One region of the Lysinibacillus sp. OF-1 genome, then DNA from elsewhere that is predicted to be linked to it. Evidence: a T-box and tRNA genes for the amino acid it is inferred to sense, from the RefSeq annotation. Region 1 holds a T-box; the other regions hold tRNA genes.
What was found. A T-box is a leader RNA that pairs with one kind of tRNA and senses whether it is charged. The one in region 1 lies ahead of ileS (isoleucine--tRNA ligase), so its partner is inferred to be a tRNA-Ile.
Positions count from the first base shown of each region.

Region 1 (3,862 bases):
GGCTTTCAAAATTCTCTTGAACATCTACCTCTGGGAAGTCCGTTAATTGAACAGAAACTTCCTCTACAATACCTTGGGCATGTAGATAAGACCACATTTCATCTGTTGTATGAGGGATGATTGGTGTCATGATTTTAACCAATGTCATTAATGTATCGTAAATAACTGTTTGCATCGCTCGACGATCTTTATTGTCGTGACCTTCGATATAGACAACATCTTTTGCAATATCTAAATAGAATGAAGATAACTCGACTGCGACAAAATTATTGACGATGTGATAAACAGCAGCGAAATCATAACGATCATATGCTGCACGAACAGTTTGTAAGACATCCTGTAAACGCATATAGACATATTGATCCATCTCACGAAGCTCTGCATAGGCAACACGATCTTTCTTTGGATCGAAATCAGCGATATTGCCATGTAAGAAACGAAATGTATTACGAATTTTACGGTACACCTCTGATACTTGCTTTAACATATCCATCGAAATTCGTACATCCGCTGTATAGTCAACAGAAGCAACCCATAGACGAAGAATATCTGCTCCATACTGATCCATTACTTTTTGTGGAATGATCACATTTCCTAATGATTTACTCATTTTACGTCCTTCACCATCAAGAACAAAACCATGTGTTAATAGTCCTTTATATGGTGCATAGCCATTAATAGCAACAGATGTAATAAGAGATGAGTTAAACCAACCACGATGCTGGTCAGAGCCTTCTAAGTATAAATCAGCTGGATATTTCATGCCGCGCTCTACAAGTACACCTTGGTGGGATGAACCTGAATCGAACCAGACGTCCATAATATCATTTTCTTTTGTGAATTCGCCGTTCGGGCTACCTGGATGTGTAAAGCCCTCTGGTAATAATTCTTTTGCTGTTTTTTGGAACCAAATATTGGATCCATGCTCACGGAATAATGCTGAGATATGGCTAATTGTTTCAGGTGTAATAATTGGCTCTCCGTTTTCTGCGTAGAAAATTGGAATCGGCACACCCCAAGCACGTTGACGTGAAATAACCCAATCTCCACGATCACGAATCATATTATAAAGACGAGTTTCTCCCCAAGCTGGTGTAAATGCTGTAGCTTTTACAGCTTCTAACAACTCACCACGGAATGCTTCAACAGAGGCAAACCATTGTGGTGTCGCACGATAAATAACAGGTTTTTTCGTACGCCAGTCATGTGGATAAGAGTGCGTAAAGAAGTCAAGTTTTTCTAATGCATCTACTTCTTTTAGTTTTTCTGTTACAAGTTTGTTGGCATCATTATAAAACACGCCTTCAAAACCAGGTGCTTCATCTGTATAACAGCCGCTATTATCAAGAGGGCTAAGAATGCCTAAACCATATTGTTTACCAATATGATAATCGTCTTCCCCGTGTCCAGGAGCTGTATGAACACAACCTGTACCCGCTTCAGCAGTTACGTGTTCTCCTACCATAATAAGAGATTCACGATCATAAAATGGATGCTGCGCTACAAGACGATCAAGTGCTTCCCCTTTTACTTCTTGAACAACCTCATAGTCTTCCCATCCAAGGGCATTCGCTACTGATGTTAATAATTCTTTGGCAATGATGAATTTTTTATTAGCTACAGCAACTACAACATACATAAATTCAGGATTTAAAGAAATGCCTAAGTTTGCTGGTAATGTCCAAGGTGTTGTTGTCCAAATAATAAATTTAGCATCTGTTGGTACAATGCCTTTCGCATCTTTAATAGCAAAGCTAACATAGATTGATGGTGATTTGATGTCCTTATATTCAATTTCAGCTTCTGCTAAAGCAGACTCAGAAGATGGTGACCAATAAACTGGTTTTAAGCCTTTATAAATGTAACCCTTTTCAGCCATTTTACCGAACACTTCAATTTGACGTGCTTCAAATTCAGGCTTTAATGTAATATAAGGGTTTTCCCAATCACCACGAATGCCTAGACGACGGAATTGGGCACGTTGATTATCAATTTGCTCATATGCATACTCTTCACAAAGTTGGCGGAATGCTGCTACTGACATTTCTTTACGCTTTACACCTTTGTTTGTCAGTGCTTGTTCAATTGGTAGACCGTGCGTATCCCAGCCTGGAATATAATTCACATGGTAGCCAGTCATTGAACGATGACGTGTAATCATATCCTTCAATACTTTATTTAAGGCATGGCCGATGTGGATATCACCATTTGCATAGGGAGGACCATCATGTAGAACATATTCTGGACGATCGGCAGTACGTTCCATCTGTAATTTGTTAATATCCATGTCATTCCATTTTTCTTGCGTTTTTGGCTCATTCGCCGGTAGATTCCCACGCATTGGGAAATCTGTTTTTGGCATTAATAACGTATCTTTGTATTCAACCATTAAAATTCCTCCTTTATTTTACCCAAGCATATAGACAATTACTTCTAGGACAGTTATTGGCAAACGCAACTCAAACAATTCGCGAACAAATAAAAAAAGCCCTCAATCCCACTAAGGGACGAGAAGCTTCTACTCGCGGTACCACCCTACTTGTAGCACAAAAATATTGCACTACCTCTTTCAAGCACGTTAACGTCGTGCATCACGAAATAACCTACTTTTTTCAGCTATTTAGCTCAGAAGTGATGTTCAATGTTAGTTGCATGTTTGGGCTCTCACTGTCCCCAAATCGCTTAACTACGCCTAACAAATACTGTCTTCGTCTCTGCCTGTATGCATATCTTTTCAAAATAATTACTATTACAAAGTATATGAAATTCAAACAATGGCGTCAAGTTTCATTTGTCGAGTGCAACCATTAAAAAGAAAAGTTACATCTCTTCAGATTCTTGTGCTTCCTCAACAGATGCTTGAATTTCTGTTAAATCAATATCATATTGAAGCAAATGATCCCAGTCATCAGCATTAAGCAAATCAAGCTGTGCCTCAACAAGCATCTTGAAACGATTACGGAATACTTTAGATTGTTTTTTAAGCTCATCAATTTCAATCGTCACCTTACGAGCTTTTGTTAAAGCATCATTGACAATTCGATCAGCATTTTTCTCAGCCTCTTTTACAATGAGTTTAGCCTCTTTTTGTGAATTTCTTCGCACTTCATCAGCCGCTTCTTGTGCAACAACAATGGACTTCTGCAAAGTTTCTTCTAAGGAGCTAAAATGCCTCGCCTGTTCTAAGGCCATCTCTAATTGCTTATCAACCTCTTTTTTTTCACGTAACAAAATTTCGTAGTCTTTAATGATTTGGTCTAAAAATTCATTTACTTCATCTTCAGCATAACCTCTGAAAGCTTTTGTAAACTCCTTATTATGTATATCAATAGGTGATAATGGCATACAATCCTTCTCTCCTTTACATGTACATTCGTAATTTCTATTATACAATTGTTCCGACAACTTAGCAGTAAAAATTAATGAAATTTACTTCACTTTCAGCTTTTTTGGGCCAATCGACCGATTTGCAGACGGATTTTATCCTTTTTTGTACGGCCTTCTGTCATAATAATTTTCACACGACCGCTCCCTCGTATCGATAAAATATCCCCTTCTTGTAATTCAAAGGCAACTGTATCTCGCTCTGTCCAATTGACACGTACTTTATTCCCAGTAATCAAAGCTTGTGCCTTTTGACGTGACACATTTAAAATGGTAGCGATAATCACATCTAAACGCATGGATGAAACAGTATGAGATTCCTCAAACCACTCATCCTCATTGAAGAGAAGTGGCTCGTCTTGCTTTAAAGATTCAACATGTACCTTGACTTTACCAATACCCGTTAAATGCAAACGAACATAATCTGCTACCTCTTGTGCTACTACAAATTGCACCTGCTGCTCATTGACACGTATAT
Region 1 covers NZ_CP102798.1:994,137-997,998, reverse strand. The annotation lists gene ileS (isoleucine--tRNA ligase) at 1-2,389, opposite strand, end outside; T-box leader at 2,501-2,724, opposite strand; gene NV349_RS04645 (DivIVA domain-containing protein) at 2,821-3,345, opposite strand; gene NV349_RS04640 (YlmH family RNA-binding protein) at 3,441-3,862, opposite strand, start outside.

Region 2 (3,862 bases), 720 kb from region 1:
AGGTTATTTATTTGCCGCCATTGGCCCTATTCTTTTTGGCTACTTACATGATTTATTTGGTGGCTGGAATATTGCTGGTTGGCTCTTTGTAGCTGTGGCGACCATTCTTTTCTTTTGCTCAATGAGAGCTTCTAAAGACGAATATGTCCATTAAAATAAAGCAGATGGGATAACTGCTCATATTTCCCATCTGCTTTACTTCTATATAGGTATAGACGTTTTATTTGTCCAATTGCTGTAGTAAGGTTAGCAGTTCAGTAAGACGGTCTGCTGTTTCTTTGTTGTGAGCTATAACTGCTGCAAAAATAGGAACAGCCTCTTGTAAGAGTATATAACTAAAATAATAATAGCTTACAAAAGCTTTCTGCTCATAACCCTTTGGCGTTTCCTCCTCCCATTCCAGCTCATCATTCTCTTCGTGATCCATCCATAAATATTTGACATCTAACAGCTCCTGCATAGTTTGAACTGAATAGGATGGGTCTAGATAATCTTCAGAAATTGCATGTGCCACAGCTAAATAAAGCTCTACTTCTTGTACAGAGACATCCCCCGTATTTTTGCTAGCAAGCTTTTTTAGAAGGACAAGCAAAGCCCATGGTGTGACCTGCCATAGTGTACCTTGATGCTCCACTAACTCAGCTAGCTCTGTATATTGCTCCTGTTCAATCAGCTGAGGGATAGCCGTTCCTCTTCCATAAGGTGTCGTCAATTGTAACCACGGGATACTCGGAATTTGCTCATTCAACATAGCGTTTCGTCCTCTCCACAATCAGTTAATAGCATGGTTTTTGATAAAAATAATTGGGTGTATGATAAATATTGACATAAGGTTTATGGAAAATATGAGTCGTTGCGGGCGAAAGTGGTGGGATTAGCCATGTCCAGTTGCCTGTAACGTCTCGTCCTGCTGATTCCTCTGCTTCTTCAAACAATTTAAACTGCTGAGCAGCTGTATGATGATCGACAATGCTCACGCCTTGTTCTTTAAAAGAATGAAGGACAGCAATATTAAGCTCCACTAATGCACGATCACGCCAAAGTGAAGCTTGCTTGGTTGTATCAAGATTAAAAACCTCCGCAATAGCTGGTAGCATATTATAACGGTCATGATCTGCTAAATTACGTGCACCGATTTCTGTCCCCATATACCAGCCATTAAAGGGTGCGGCTTGGAAATCAATGCCTGCCATTTGAAAACGCATACTTGAAATTATGGGTACAGCATACCATTTCATTCCTAATTTCTCTACATCCACTGACTCTGGATGACGAATTGGCACCTCTAAAATATATTCTACAGGAATTGTAAACAGCTGCGGAGCTCGCTCATCTACTTGTATAACAAGAGGTAACACATCGAATGGTGTCCTCTCACTTTTCCAACCTAACGATTCACATACTTTAGTAAAAACAATAGAATGTGCATCACCAATAACGCCAGCTTCCGTTTCATAGCCTGCATAACGAATTAGCTGATGATTCCATATACGCACTCTGTTCGAAGCAAATACTGTTATTGTTGGACGGATTTTTCCACTATTTGTTGCATAATCGATATGCTCCAGTAGTTTTTGAAAAATATCCTGTTCATCTAAAACGGCACGTGCATCTACTACATGCAATGATTGCCAAAACAGACGACCAATACATTTGTTACTATTACGCCACGCCACCCGTGCACCAAAAGCTAGCTCCTCTGTTGTTGGGTCGTACTCACCTGCATTCTTAATCTGTTGTAATCTATTCGCTAACCAACGTTCTGATTCATCTTGTTCTGTCTGATATAAACTTAAAAATTGCTGGATCTCCTGTATATTCATTTCGATTCCTCCACTTATCCTCATATTAGAGGAACAAAACGACAAGCACCACGAAAATAGCTATAAAAAAACATACATATTGCATATATGAAATAGTTTGTTCAAATTTATAATGAATCGAATCATGATTAGAAGATATTGTGAATGAAGAAGGAAAAGAGGTGGGCGACATCTTATAGAAAGGAGAAACAAAATATTAGTCATGTAAAAAAGCTACTGAACCATTGATAGCGGATTCGTAGCTTTCACTCTTTACTAATGTATCATTTATTGATAAAAGAAAAAGCATGTAACACAATATTTGTGCTACATGCTTGATGACCCGTACGGGATTCGAACCCGTGTTACCGCCGTGAAAGGGCGGTGTCTTAACCACTTGACCAACGGGCCGTGGCTCCGAAGGCAGGACTCGAACCTGCGACAACCTGATTAACAGTCAGGTGCTACTACCAACTGAGCTACTTCGGAATAATGATGGGCCTAAATGGACTCGAACCATCGACCTCACGCTTATCAGGCGTGCGCTCTAACCAGCTGAGCTATAGGCCCATTTTGGAGCGGGTGATGAGAATCGAACTCACGACATCAGCTTGGAAGGCTGAGGTTTTACCATTAAACTACACCCGCAAATAATGGTGGGTCAGGACGGAATCGAACCGCCGACACTTAGAGCTTCAATCTAATGCTCTACCAACTGAGCTACTGACCCAAAATGGAGGAGGTAGAGGGATTCGAACCCCCGCGCGGTGTTACCCGCCTGTCGGTTTTCAAGACCGATCCCTTCAGCCAGACTTGGGTATACCTCCAAAAATATTGAACTGGTGGAGCCTAGCGGGATCGAACCGCTGACCTCCTGCGTGCAAGGCAGGCGCTCTCCCAGCTGAGCTAAGGCCCCATTTATCATAAAAAATGGTCGGAATGACAGGATTCGAACCTACGACCCCTTGGTCCCAAACCAAGTGCTCTACCAAGCTGAGCTACATTCCGAAAACATAAATTTATTGGCGCGCCCGACAGGAGTCGAACCCATAACCTTCTGATCCGTAGTCAGACGCTCTATCCAATTGAGCTACGGGCGCAATATTCATTAAAAAACGATGAGCCATGAAGGACTCGAACCTTCGACCCTCTGATTAAAAGTCAGATGCTCTACCAACTGAGCTAATGGCTCGTAAAAAAGAAAAATGGCTGGGGTACTAGGATTCGAACCTAGGCATGACGGAATCAAAATCCGTTGCCTTACCGCTTGGCTATACCCCAATTTGAAAATGGGGCGACTGATGGGAATCGAACCCACGAATGTCGGAACCACAATCCGATGCGTTAACCACTTCGCCACAATCGCCACTATATAAATTATAACAGCTGTATATGAACGAGTACCTCAATACCTGGCAGGGGCAGTAGGAATCGAACCCACACCAAAGGTTTTGGAGACCTCTATTCTACCGTTGAACTATGCCCCTAAAATGGTGGAGGGGGACGGATTCGAACCGCCGAACCCTAAGGAGCGGATTTACAGTCCGCCGCGTTTAGCCACTTCGCTACCCCTCCAAGGGAATGGTGCCGGCGATAGGAGTCGAACCCACGACCTACTGATTACAAGTCAGTTGCTCTACCAACTGAGCTACACCGGCAAAAAAAAATGGCGGTCCCGACCGGGATCGAACCGGCGATCTCCTGCGTGACAGGCAGGCATGTTAACCGCTACACCACGGGACCATTTGGTTGCGGGGGCTGGATTTGAACCAACGACCTTCGGGTTATGAGCCCGACGAGCTACCACTGCTCCACCCCGCGATAATACTATACTGTTTTAAAAATAATGGTGGAGGATGACGGGCTCGAACCGCCGACCCTCTGCTTGTAAGGCAGATGCTCTCCCAGCTGAGCTAATCCTCCACGAAAAATAAGCGAAGCGATGTCCTACTCTCACAGGGGGAAGCCCCCAACTACCATCGGCGCTAAAGAGCTTAACTTCCGTGTTCGGTATGGGAACGGGTGTGGCCTCTTTGCCATCATCACTTCACTTATTCAGT
Region 2 covers NZ_CP102798.1:269,394-273,255, reverse strand. The annotation lists gene NV349_RS01310 (CynX/NimT family MFS transporter) at 1-154, shown strand, start outside; gene NV349_RS01305 (hypothetical protein) at 221-751, opposite strand; gene NV349_RS01300 (nitric oxide synthase oxygenase) at 777-1,823, opposite strand; tRNA gene NV349_RS01295 (tRNA-Glu) at 2,142-2,213, opposite strand; tRNA gene NV349_RS01290 (tRNA-Asn) at 2,215-2,291, opposite strand; tRNA gene NV349_RS01285 (tRNA-Ile) at 2,299-2,372, opposite strand; tRNA gene NV349_RS01280 (tRNA-Gly) at 2,377-2,450, opposite strand; tRNA gene NV349_RS01275 (tRNA-Phe) at 2,457-2,532, opposite strand; tRNA gene NV349_RS01270 (tRNA-Ser) at 2,537-2,629, opposite strand; tRNA gene NV349_RS01265 (tRNA-Ala) at 2,643-2,718, opposite strand; tRNA gene NV349_RS01260 (tRNA-Pro) at 2,734-2,810, opposite strand; tRNA gene NV349_RS01255 (tRNA-Arg) at 2,826-2,902, opposite strand; tRNA gene NV349_RS01250 (tRNA-Lys) at 2,922-2,994, opposite strand; tRNA gene NV349_RS01245 (tRNA-Gln) at 3,009-3,083, opposite strand; tRNA gene NV349_RS01240 (tRNA-His) at 3,093-3,168, opposite strand; tRNA gene NV349_RS01235 (tRNA-Trp) at 3,216-3,289, opposite strand; tRNA gene NV349_RS01230 (tRNA-Tyr) at 3,294-3,377, opposite strand; tRNA gene NV349_RS01225 (tRNA-Thr) at 3,385-3,460, opposite strand; tRNA gene NV349_RS01220 (tRNA-Asp) at 3,470-3,545, opposite strand; tRNA gene NV349_RS01215 (tRNA-Met) at 3,549-3,623, opposite strand; tRNA gene NV349_RS01210 (tRNA-Val) at 3,650-3,725, opposite strand; rRNA gene rrf (5S ribosomal RNA) at 3,737-3,852, opposite strand.
Region 2: it has a tRNA-Ile gene. The T-box ahead of ileS (isoleucine--tRNA ligase) is inferred to sense a tRNA for this amino acid. The anticodon was not compared.

Region 3 (3,862 bases), 2.1 Mb from region 1:
AAGCAGCACGCCAATTTTTTAGACTATCTTTTGGAGCTTCCACAACATTTGAAGAAATTCTAAGATTGAAACAAGAGCTTTTAACTATTTAATGAAACAACAAGTGAAGGGTTTTCTATACCCTTTCCTTGTTCAGAAATAGATTATAAGCTAAGAAAATAGGTGAAATAAAATAATTGTTTTCTTTTGAAACAACAATTGTTATAATATTTTGCAGGGCAATATTTTCTCTTACTTAGCAAAAATAACTTCAAAAAGTAATAATTTCTTTTTTTTATAAAAAAGTATTGCACAATGTGAGAAAACGTTATACAATAATTCTTGTCTTGAAGGACAGGTAAACAACTTCAAAACAAGATACATAAAGAAACTTCTGCTAAAAACGCAGAAGCCAGCACATCCATGTGCAAGTCTAGTGATGATGGCAAAGAGGTCACACCCGTTCCCATACCGAACACGGAAGTTAAGCTCTTTAGCGCCGATGGTAGTTGGGGGCTTCCCCCTGTGAGAGTAGGACGTCGCTAGGCATAATACCCAGGAGGATTAGCTCAGCTGGGAGAGCATCTGCCTTACAAGCAGAGGGTCGGCGGTTCGAGCCCGTCATCCTCCACCATATGCCGGTTTAGCTCAGCAGGTAGAGCAACTGACTTGTAATCAGTAGGTCGTGGGTTCGATTCCTATAGCCGGCACCATTTTTTTAGAGCCATTAGCTCAGTTGGTAGAGCATCTGACTTTTAATCAGAGGGTCGAAGGTTCGAGTCCTTCATGGCTCACCATTTTTAAATAATAATAAGCGGGTGTGGCGGAATTGGCAGACGCACTAGACTTAGGATCTAGCGCCGCAAGGCGTGGGGGTTCGACTCCCTTCACCCGCACCATTATTTCATTGCCAGATAAAAAAACTTATGCACATGCGGAAGTAGTTCAGTGGTAGAACACCACCTTGCCAAGGTGGGGGTCGCGAGTTCGAACCTCGTCTTCCGCTCCAAATGTGCCGGGGTGGCGGAACTGGCAGACGCACAGGACTTAAAATCCTGCGGTAGGTGACTACCGTACCGGTTCGATTCCGGTCCTCGGCACCATTTTTAATGCGCCCGTAGCTCAATTGGATAGAGCGTCTGACTACGGATCAGAAGGTTATGGGTTCGACTCCTGTCGGGCGCGCCAAAAAGAACGGGAAGTAGCTCAGCTTGGTAGAGCACTTGGTTTGGGACCAAGGGGTCGCAGGTTCGAATCCTGTCTTCCCGACCATTTCCAAAGAAATTATGGGGCCTTAGCTCAGCTGGGAGAGCGCCTGCCTTGCACGCAGGAGGTCAGCGGTTCGATCCCGCTAGGCTCCACCATAATAAATTAACCAGTATAAAGATCCTGGCGGCGTAGCTCAGCTGGCTAGAGCGTACGGTTCATACCCGTAAGGTCGGGGGTTCGATCCCCTCTGCCGCCATCTTAAAGGACCTTTAGCTCAGTTGGTTAGAGCAGACGGCTCATAACCGTCCGGTCGCAGGTTCGAGTCCTGCAAGGTCCACCATTTATATATTGCAACGGAGGTATACCCAAGTCTGGCTGAAGGGATCGGTCTTGAAAACCGACAGGCGGGTAACACCGCGCGGGGGTTCGAATCCCTCTACCTCCTCCAGTTTTAAATCTTTATAAATGGTGCTTTAAAAACTCGAAACCGTATAAAATTATCGCGGGGTGGAGCAGTGGTAGCTCGTCGGGCTCATAACCCGAAGGTCGTTGGTTCAAATCCGGCCCCCGCAACCAAATGGTCCCGTGGTGTAGCGGTTAACATGCCTGCCTGTCACGCAGGAGATCGCCGGTTCGATCCCGGTCGGGACCGCCATTATTTTCATAAGAAGATATGAAAAGCAAAAGAAAATAAGCTTAGCATGGACGAAATGGGTCAGTAGCTCAGTTGGTAGAGCATTAGATTGAAGCTCTAAGTGTCGGCGGTTCGATTCCGTCCTGACCCACCATTTATGCGGGTGTAGTTTAATGGTAAAACCTCAGCCTTCCAAGCTGATGTCGTGGGTTCGATTCCCATCACCCGCTCCAAGGGCCTATAGCTCAGCTGGTTAGAGCGCACGCCTGATAAGCGTGAGGTCGATGGTTCGAGTCCATTTAGGCCCATCATTATTCCGAAGTAGCTCAGTTGGTAGTAGCACCTGACTGTTAATCAGGTTGTCGCAGGTTCGAGTCCTGCCTTCGGAGCCATTTTTATGTGGGGAAGTACTCAAGAGGCTGAAGAGGCGCCCCTGCTAAGGGTGTAGGTCGGGTAACCGGCGCGAGGGTTCAAATCCCTCCTTCTCCGCCATTGGCCCGTTGGTCAAGTGGTTAAGACACCGCCCTTTCACGGCGGTAACACGGGTTCGAATCCCGTACGGGTCATACTAAGTGCAGTAGATGAATTACATCTACTGCACTTTTTAATTGATTTGATAACATAGTTACTATAAAAATGAAGCCTTCACAGAACATCGGATCTGTGAAGGCTTGTTAATTATATAGGAAGTTAAGAAATTTTTCTCCCTTTTCCGTAGGGGATCATAAACGCATAACAAGGAACTTAGACAAATGTAAGTTCTGTATTGTATAATTTTGTATTTTGAAGCTAGATGGACTAAGCTAATGATAAAGGAGGGATAGGAATGAATGAAAAATTAAAGTGGGTGCACAATCAGCTGGATAAAGCAAATGACGGAACAGCTTTACTGCCATATTTTACATTGGAACAAGTAAAGAAAGTGGGGCAATTTCTACGTACATATGAGCAATTTGAAAAGACACCTCTCCATCATCTTGATTCACTTGCTTCATGGATGGGTGTAGAAAAAATTTTGGTAAAAGACGAATCCTATCGATTTGGCTTAAACGCATTTAAAGTATTAGGCGGAGTTTATGCAATTGCGCAGTATGTTGCCAATAGACTCCAGAAAAATATAGAGGAACTATCGTTTGAACAATTAAAATCATCAGAAGTAAAAGCGCAGATAGGTAATTTAACCTTTATTTCAACAACAGATGGTAACCATGGTCGTGGTGTGGCATGGGCGGCTCGTGAACTGGGGTATCAAGCGCGAATATATATGCCAGCTGGCAGTGCCGATGAACGTTTACAGCATATTAAAAAAGAAGGAGCCTATGCTGAAATAACGACAATGAATTATGATGAAACCGTGCGTTATACCTCGCAGCTAGCACAAGAAAATGGCTGGGTCCTGATTCAGGATACGATGTGGGATGGCTACGAAGAAATACCATTATGGATTATGCAAGGCTACACAACACTTGTACATGAAATCGTTGAACAGATGCAGCAAGCTCCGACACATGTATTTTTACAAGCTGGTGTTGGGTCATTTGCAGGGGCAGTAGTAGCTTTTTTACAACAATATTATGAGCAGGATATTACATTTGTGTTAGTTGAGCCACATGTTGCTAATTGTTATTATGAGAGCTTTAAGGCAGGTACTGAGCAATATGTAACTGTTGGTGGAGAGATGAAAACCATAATGGCGGGCCTTGCTTGCGGTGAACCTAATCCACAGGCTTGGCGACTCTTAAAAGCCCATATAAAAATAAGCATCTCCTGTGAAGAAGAAATAGCAGCAACAGGAATGCGCGTTCTTGCAAATCCATTGGCTTCAGACTCACGTATTATAGCAGGAGAATCAGGAGCGGCTCCGTTTGGTTGCTTTTATGAATTAATGACTAATGAACACTACAAAGATTTAATACTCGACCTACAGCTAGACGAACATGCGAGGGTGTTGTTTATTAATACAGAGGGTGACACAGATAAAAAGAATTATCATCACATAGTGTGGCATGGGAAATATGCGAATCAATGAACAGTAAGATA
Region 3 covers NZ_CP102798.1:3,613,890-3,617,751, reverse strand. The annotation lists gene NV349_RS17690 (cysteine desulfurase family protein) at 1-92, shown strand, start outside; rRNA gene rrf (5S ribosomal RNA) at 412-527, shown strand; tRNA gene NV349_RS17680 (tRNA-Val) at 538-613, shown strand; tRNA gene NV349_RS17675 (tRNA-Thr) at 617-692, shown strand; tRNA gene NV349_RS17670 (tRNA-Lys) at 701-776, shown strand; tRNA gene NV349_RS17665 (tRNA-Leu) at 794-878, shown strand; tRNA gene NV349_RS17660 (tRNA-Gly) at 914-988, shown strand; tRNA gene NV349_RS17655 (tRNA-Leu) at 994-1,082, shown strand; tRNA gene NV349_RS17650 (tRNA-Arg) at 1,091-1,167, shown strand; tRNA gene NV349_RS17645 (tRNA-Pro) at 1,175-1,251, shown strand; tRNA gene NV349_RS17640 (tRNA-Ala) at 1,268-1,343, shown strand; tRNA gene NV349_RS17635 (tRNA-Met) at 1,371-1,444, shown strand; tRNA gene NV349_RS17630 (tRNA-Ile) at 1,452-1,528, shown strand; tRNA gene NV349_RS17625 (tRNA-Ser) at 1,544-1,636, shown strand; tRNA gene NV349_RS17620 (tRNA-Met) at 1,690-1,764, shown strand; tRNA gene NV349_RS17615 (tRNA-Asp) at 1,768-1,843, shown strand; tRNA gene NV349_RS17610 (tRNA-Phe) at 1,901-1,976, shown strand; tRNA gene NV349_RS17605 (tRNA-Gly) at 1,982-2,055, shown strand; tRNA gene NV349_RS17600 (tRNA-Ile) at 2,057-2,130, shown strand; tRNA gene NV349_RS17595 (tRNA-Asn) at 2,138-2,214, shown strand; tRNA gene NV349_RS17590 (tRNA-Ser) at 2,224-2,314, shown strand; tRNA gene NV349_RS17585 (tRNA-Glu) at 2,317-2,388, shown strand; gene NV349_RS17580 (diaminopropionate ammonia-lyase) at 2,649-3,851, shown strand.
Region 3: it has a tRNA-Ile gene. The T-box ahead of ileS (isoleucine--tRNA ligase) is inferred to sense a tRNA for this amino acid. The anticodon was not compared.

Region 4 (3,862 bases), 2.1 Mb from region 1:
TCGTGGGCGTAGGAAATTTGAGAGGAGCTGTCCTTAGTACGAGAGGACCGGGATGGACACACCGCTGGTGTACCAGTTGTCTTGCCAAAGGCATCGCTGGGTAGCTATGTGTGGACGGGATAAGTGCTGAAAGCATCTAAGCATGAAGCCCCCCTCAAGATGAGATTTCCCATTACGCAAGTAAGTAAGATCCCTCAAAGACGATGAGGTAGATAGGTTCGAGGTGGAAGTGTGGTGACACATGGAGCTGACGAATACTAATCGATCGAGGACTTAACCAAAATGTTTGAACCATTCAATGAACCGTTTATCCAGTTTTGAAAGAACAAAACTTTCAATAAAAAAAGAGCTTCAAGACACAAGTAGAACAAGGAAGCAAACGAGTGATTGAAGGAGCGTACTTCTGTACGTGACTGATTGAACGAGAGCAGCTGACGCAGTAATACGCCGTGTATTGAAGGTCGACCATAGTCTAGTGATGATGGCAAAGAGGTCACACCCGTTCCCATACCGAACACGGAAGTTAAGCTCTTTAGCGCCGATGGTAGTTGGGGGCTTCCCCCTGTGAGAGTAGGACGTCGCTAGGCATAATACCCAGGAGGATTAGCTCAGCTGGGAGAGCATCTGCCTTACAAGCAGAGGGTCGGCGGTTCGAGCCCGTCATCCTCCACCATATGCCGGTTTAGCTCAGCAGGTAGAGCAACTGACTTGTAATCAGTAGGTCGTGGGTTCGATTCCTATAGCCGGCACCATTTTTTTAGAGCCATTAGCTCAGTTGGTAGAGCATCTGACTTTTAATCAGAGGGTCGAAGGTTCGAGTCCTTCATGGCTCACCATTTTTAAATAATAATAAGCGGGTGTGGCGGAATTGGCAGACGCACTAGACTTAGGATCTAGCGCCGCAAGGCGTGGGGGTTCGACTCCCTTCACCCGCACCATTATTTCATTGCCAGATAAAAAAACTTATGCACATGCGGAAGTAGTTCAGTGGTAGAACACCACCTTGCCAAGGTGGGGGTCGCGAGTTCGAACCTCGTCTTCCGCTCCAAATGTGCCGGGGTGGCGGAACTGGCAGACGCACAGGACTTAAAATCCTGCGGTAGGTGACTACCGTACCGGTTCGATTCCGGTCCTCGGCACCATTTTTAATGCGCCCGTAGCTCAATTGGATAGAGCGTCTGACTACGGATCAGAAGGTTATGGGTTCGACTCCTGTCGGGCGCGCCAAAAAGAACGGGAAGTAGCTCAGCTTGGTAGAGCACTTGGTTTGGGACCAAGGGGTCGCAGGTTCGAATCCTGTCTTCCCGACCATTTCCAAAGAAATTATGGGGCCTTAGCTCAGCTGGGAGAGCGCCTGCCTTGCACGCAGGAGGTCAGCGGTTCGATCCCGCTAGGCTCCACCATAATAAATTAACCAGTATAAAGATCCTGGCGGCGTAGCTCAGCTGGCTAGAGCGTACGGTTCATACCCGTAAGGTCGGGGGTTCGATCCCCTCTGCCGCCATCTTAAAGGACCTTTAGCTCAGTTGGTTAGAGCAGACGGCTCATAACCGTCCGGTCGCAGGTTCGAGTCCTGCAAGGTCCACCATTTATATATTGCAACGGAGGTATACCCAAGTCTGGCTGAAGGGATCGGTCTTGAAAACCGACAGGCGGGTAACACCGCGCGGGGGTTCGAATCCCTCTACCTCCTCCAGTTTTAAATCTTTATAAATGGTGCTTTAAAAACTCGAAACCGTATAAAATTATCGCGGGGTGGAGCAGTGGTAGCTCGTCGGGCTCATAACCCGAAGGTCGTTGGTTCAAATCCGGCCCCCGCAACCAAATGGTCCCGTGGTGTAGCGGTTAACATGCCTGCCTGTCACGCAGGAGATCGCCGGTTCGATCCCGGTCGGGACCGCCATTATTTTCATAAGAAGATATGAAAAGCAAAAGAAAATAAGCTTAGCATGGACGAAATGGGTCAGTAGCTCAGTTGGTAGAGCATTAGATTGAAGCTCTAAGTGTCGGCGGTTCGATTCCGTCCTGACCCACCATTTATGCGGGTGTAGTTTAATGGTAAAACCTCAGCCTTCCAAGCTGATGTCGTGGGTTCGATTCCCATCACCCGCTCCAAGGGCCTATAGCTCAGCTGGTTAGAGCGCACGCCTGATAAGCGTGAGGTCGATGGTTCGAGTCCATTTAGGCCCATCATTATTCCGAAGTAGCTCAGTTGGTAGTAGCACCTGACTGTTAATCAGGTTGTCGCAGGTTCGAGTCCTGCCTTCGGAGCCATTTTTATGTGGGGAAGTACTCAAGAGGCTGAAGAGGCGCCCCTGCTAAGGGTGTAGGTCGGGTAACCGGCGCGAGGGTTCAAATCCCTCCTTCTCCGCCATTGGCCCGTTGGTCAAGTGGTTAAGACACCGCCCTTTCACGGCGGTAACACGGGTTCGAATCCCGTACGGGTCATACTAAAAAACAGTAGATGCACACGCATCTACTGTTTTTTCATATTCATAGATATAAATATTACTCTTGATTCAATGCATTTTCATCCATATAAACTACTTCCCAGATATGCCCATCTACATCCTGAAATCCCCAGCCATACATAAACCCATGATCTTGGGGTTCACTATAAGATTTACCACCGGAGGCCAGTGCCTTATTTACTAATTGATCTACTTGCTCTCGATTTTCAGCAGATAGACATAAAATTGCTTCTGCAGACGTAGTAGTATTTGTAATTTCCTTCTTACTAAACCCTTTGAATCGTTCTTCCACCATCATTAATGCGAAGATATTTTCACTAATAATCATTGAGGCTGTAGTCTCATCGCTAAATTGTTGATTGAACTCAAAACCTAGTTCCTTAAAGAAGTTGATGGATTTGTTTAGATCTTTCACTGGTAAATTGATAAAAATATTTTTCGATTGAAAAGCCATTTATTTTCACCTCCAAATCGACAGTAGCATAGAGCATAAAGCCATGTCAATTTCAGCAATAGATGGATATTCTTTGATTGGATCGATGATGATGCATTTGAAAATGGCAGTTGTTTAAGCTATTCAAAATAGATGTTATATGAACATAAAAAGCAGAGACGTTTTTTTACACCATCTCTGCTTTTAAAGTAACCTAATTATCCTCGTGCTAGCATTCTTTCGAGAGAGCTAAGTGCTTCAGCTGTAGTATATTCATCTACTTGGATACGGTTATGTGGTTGCCCCTGCTCAATACTTTCTAAGCTCCACAACAGATGGGGAAGGTCAATGCGATTCATTGTTAAGCAAGGACAAAAATTTTCATTTAAAGAGATAATATGTTTATCTGGATGCTGCTTCATTATGCGATTGACAAGATTCATTTCTGTTCCAATAGCCCATGACGATCCGCTTGGTGCACGATTGATTGTCTCAATGATGTATTTTGTGGAACCTGCATCATCAGCAGCTGCTACAACTTCACGACTGCATTCAGGGTGAACAATAATTTGCATAGTTGGATGTTCTTTGCGAACAACCTCCGTATGGTGAACCGTAAATCCTTCATGTACAGAGCAATGACCTTTCCATAGAATAACCTGAATGTTCTCAAGCGGCTCATTTGTTTCAAGAATATTCTTATGGGGATTCCAAACAGCCATATTTTTAAGTGGAATACCTAAATCATAGGCAGTATTTCTTCCTAAATGTTGGTCAGGTAAAAAGAAAATACGCTGTTTTTGTGTAAATGCCCATTGAACAAGCTCCTTAGCATTCGATGAAGTGACACAGGCACCACCATGTCTTCCCGTAAAGGCTTTAATGGCAGCAGTTGAATTGACATAAGTTAGCGGGATAATTGTATCACCAAAGAGTTGCTGAAGAATCGGCCATGCTT
Region 4 covers NZ_CP102798.1:3,621,585-3,625,446, reverse strand. The annotation lists rRNA gene NV349_RS17820 (23S ribosomal RNA) at 1-281, shown strand, start outside; rRNA gene rrf (5S ribosomal RNA) at 472-587, shown strand; tRNA gene NV349_RS17810 (tRNA-Val) at 598-673, shown strand; tRNA gene NV349_RS17805 (tRNA-Thr) at 677-752, shown strand; tRNA gene NV349_RS17800 (tRNA-Lys) at 761-836, shown strand; tRNA gene NV349_RS17795 (tRNA-Leu) at 854-938, shown strand; tRNA gene NV349_RS17790 (tRNA-Gly) at 974-1,048, shown strand; tRNA gene NV349_RS17785 (tRNA-Leu) at 1,054-1,142, shown strand; tRNA gene NV349_RS17780 (tRNA-Arg) at 1,151-1,227, shown strand; tRNA gene NV349_RS17775 (tRNA-Pro) at 1,235-1,311, shown strand; tRNA gene NV349_RS17770 (tRNA-Ala) at 1,328-1,403, shown strand; tRNA gene NV349_RS17765 (tRNA-Met) at 1,431-1,504, shown strand; tRNA gene NV349_RS17760 (tRNA-Ile) at 1,512-1,588, shown strand; tRNA gene NV349_RS17755 (tRNA-Ser) at 1,604-1,696, shown strand; tRNA gene NV349_RS17750 (tRNA-Met) at 1,750-1,824, shown strand; tRNA gene NV349_RS17745 (tRNA-Asp) at 1,828-1,903, shown strand; tRNA gene NV349_RS17740 (tRNA-Phe) at 1,961-2,036, shown strand; tRNA gene NV349_RS17735 (tRNA-Gly) at 2,042-2,115, shown strand; tRNA gene NV349_RS17730 (tRNA-Ile) at 2,117-2,190, shown strand; tRNA gene NV349_RS17725 (tRNA-Asn) at 2,198-2,274, shown strand; tRNA gene NV349_RS17720 (tRNA-Ser) at 2,284-2,374, shown strand; tRNA gene NV349_RS17715 (tRNA-Glu) at 2,377-2,448, shown strand; gene NV349_RS17710 (VOC family protein) at 2,509-2,925, opposite strand; gene nadA (quinolinate synthase NadA) at 3,123-3,862, opposite strand, start outside.
Region 4: it has a tRNA-Ile gene. The T-box ahead of ileS (isoleucine--tRNA ligase) is inferred to sense a tRNA for this amino acid. The anticodon was not compared.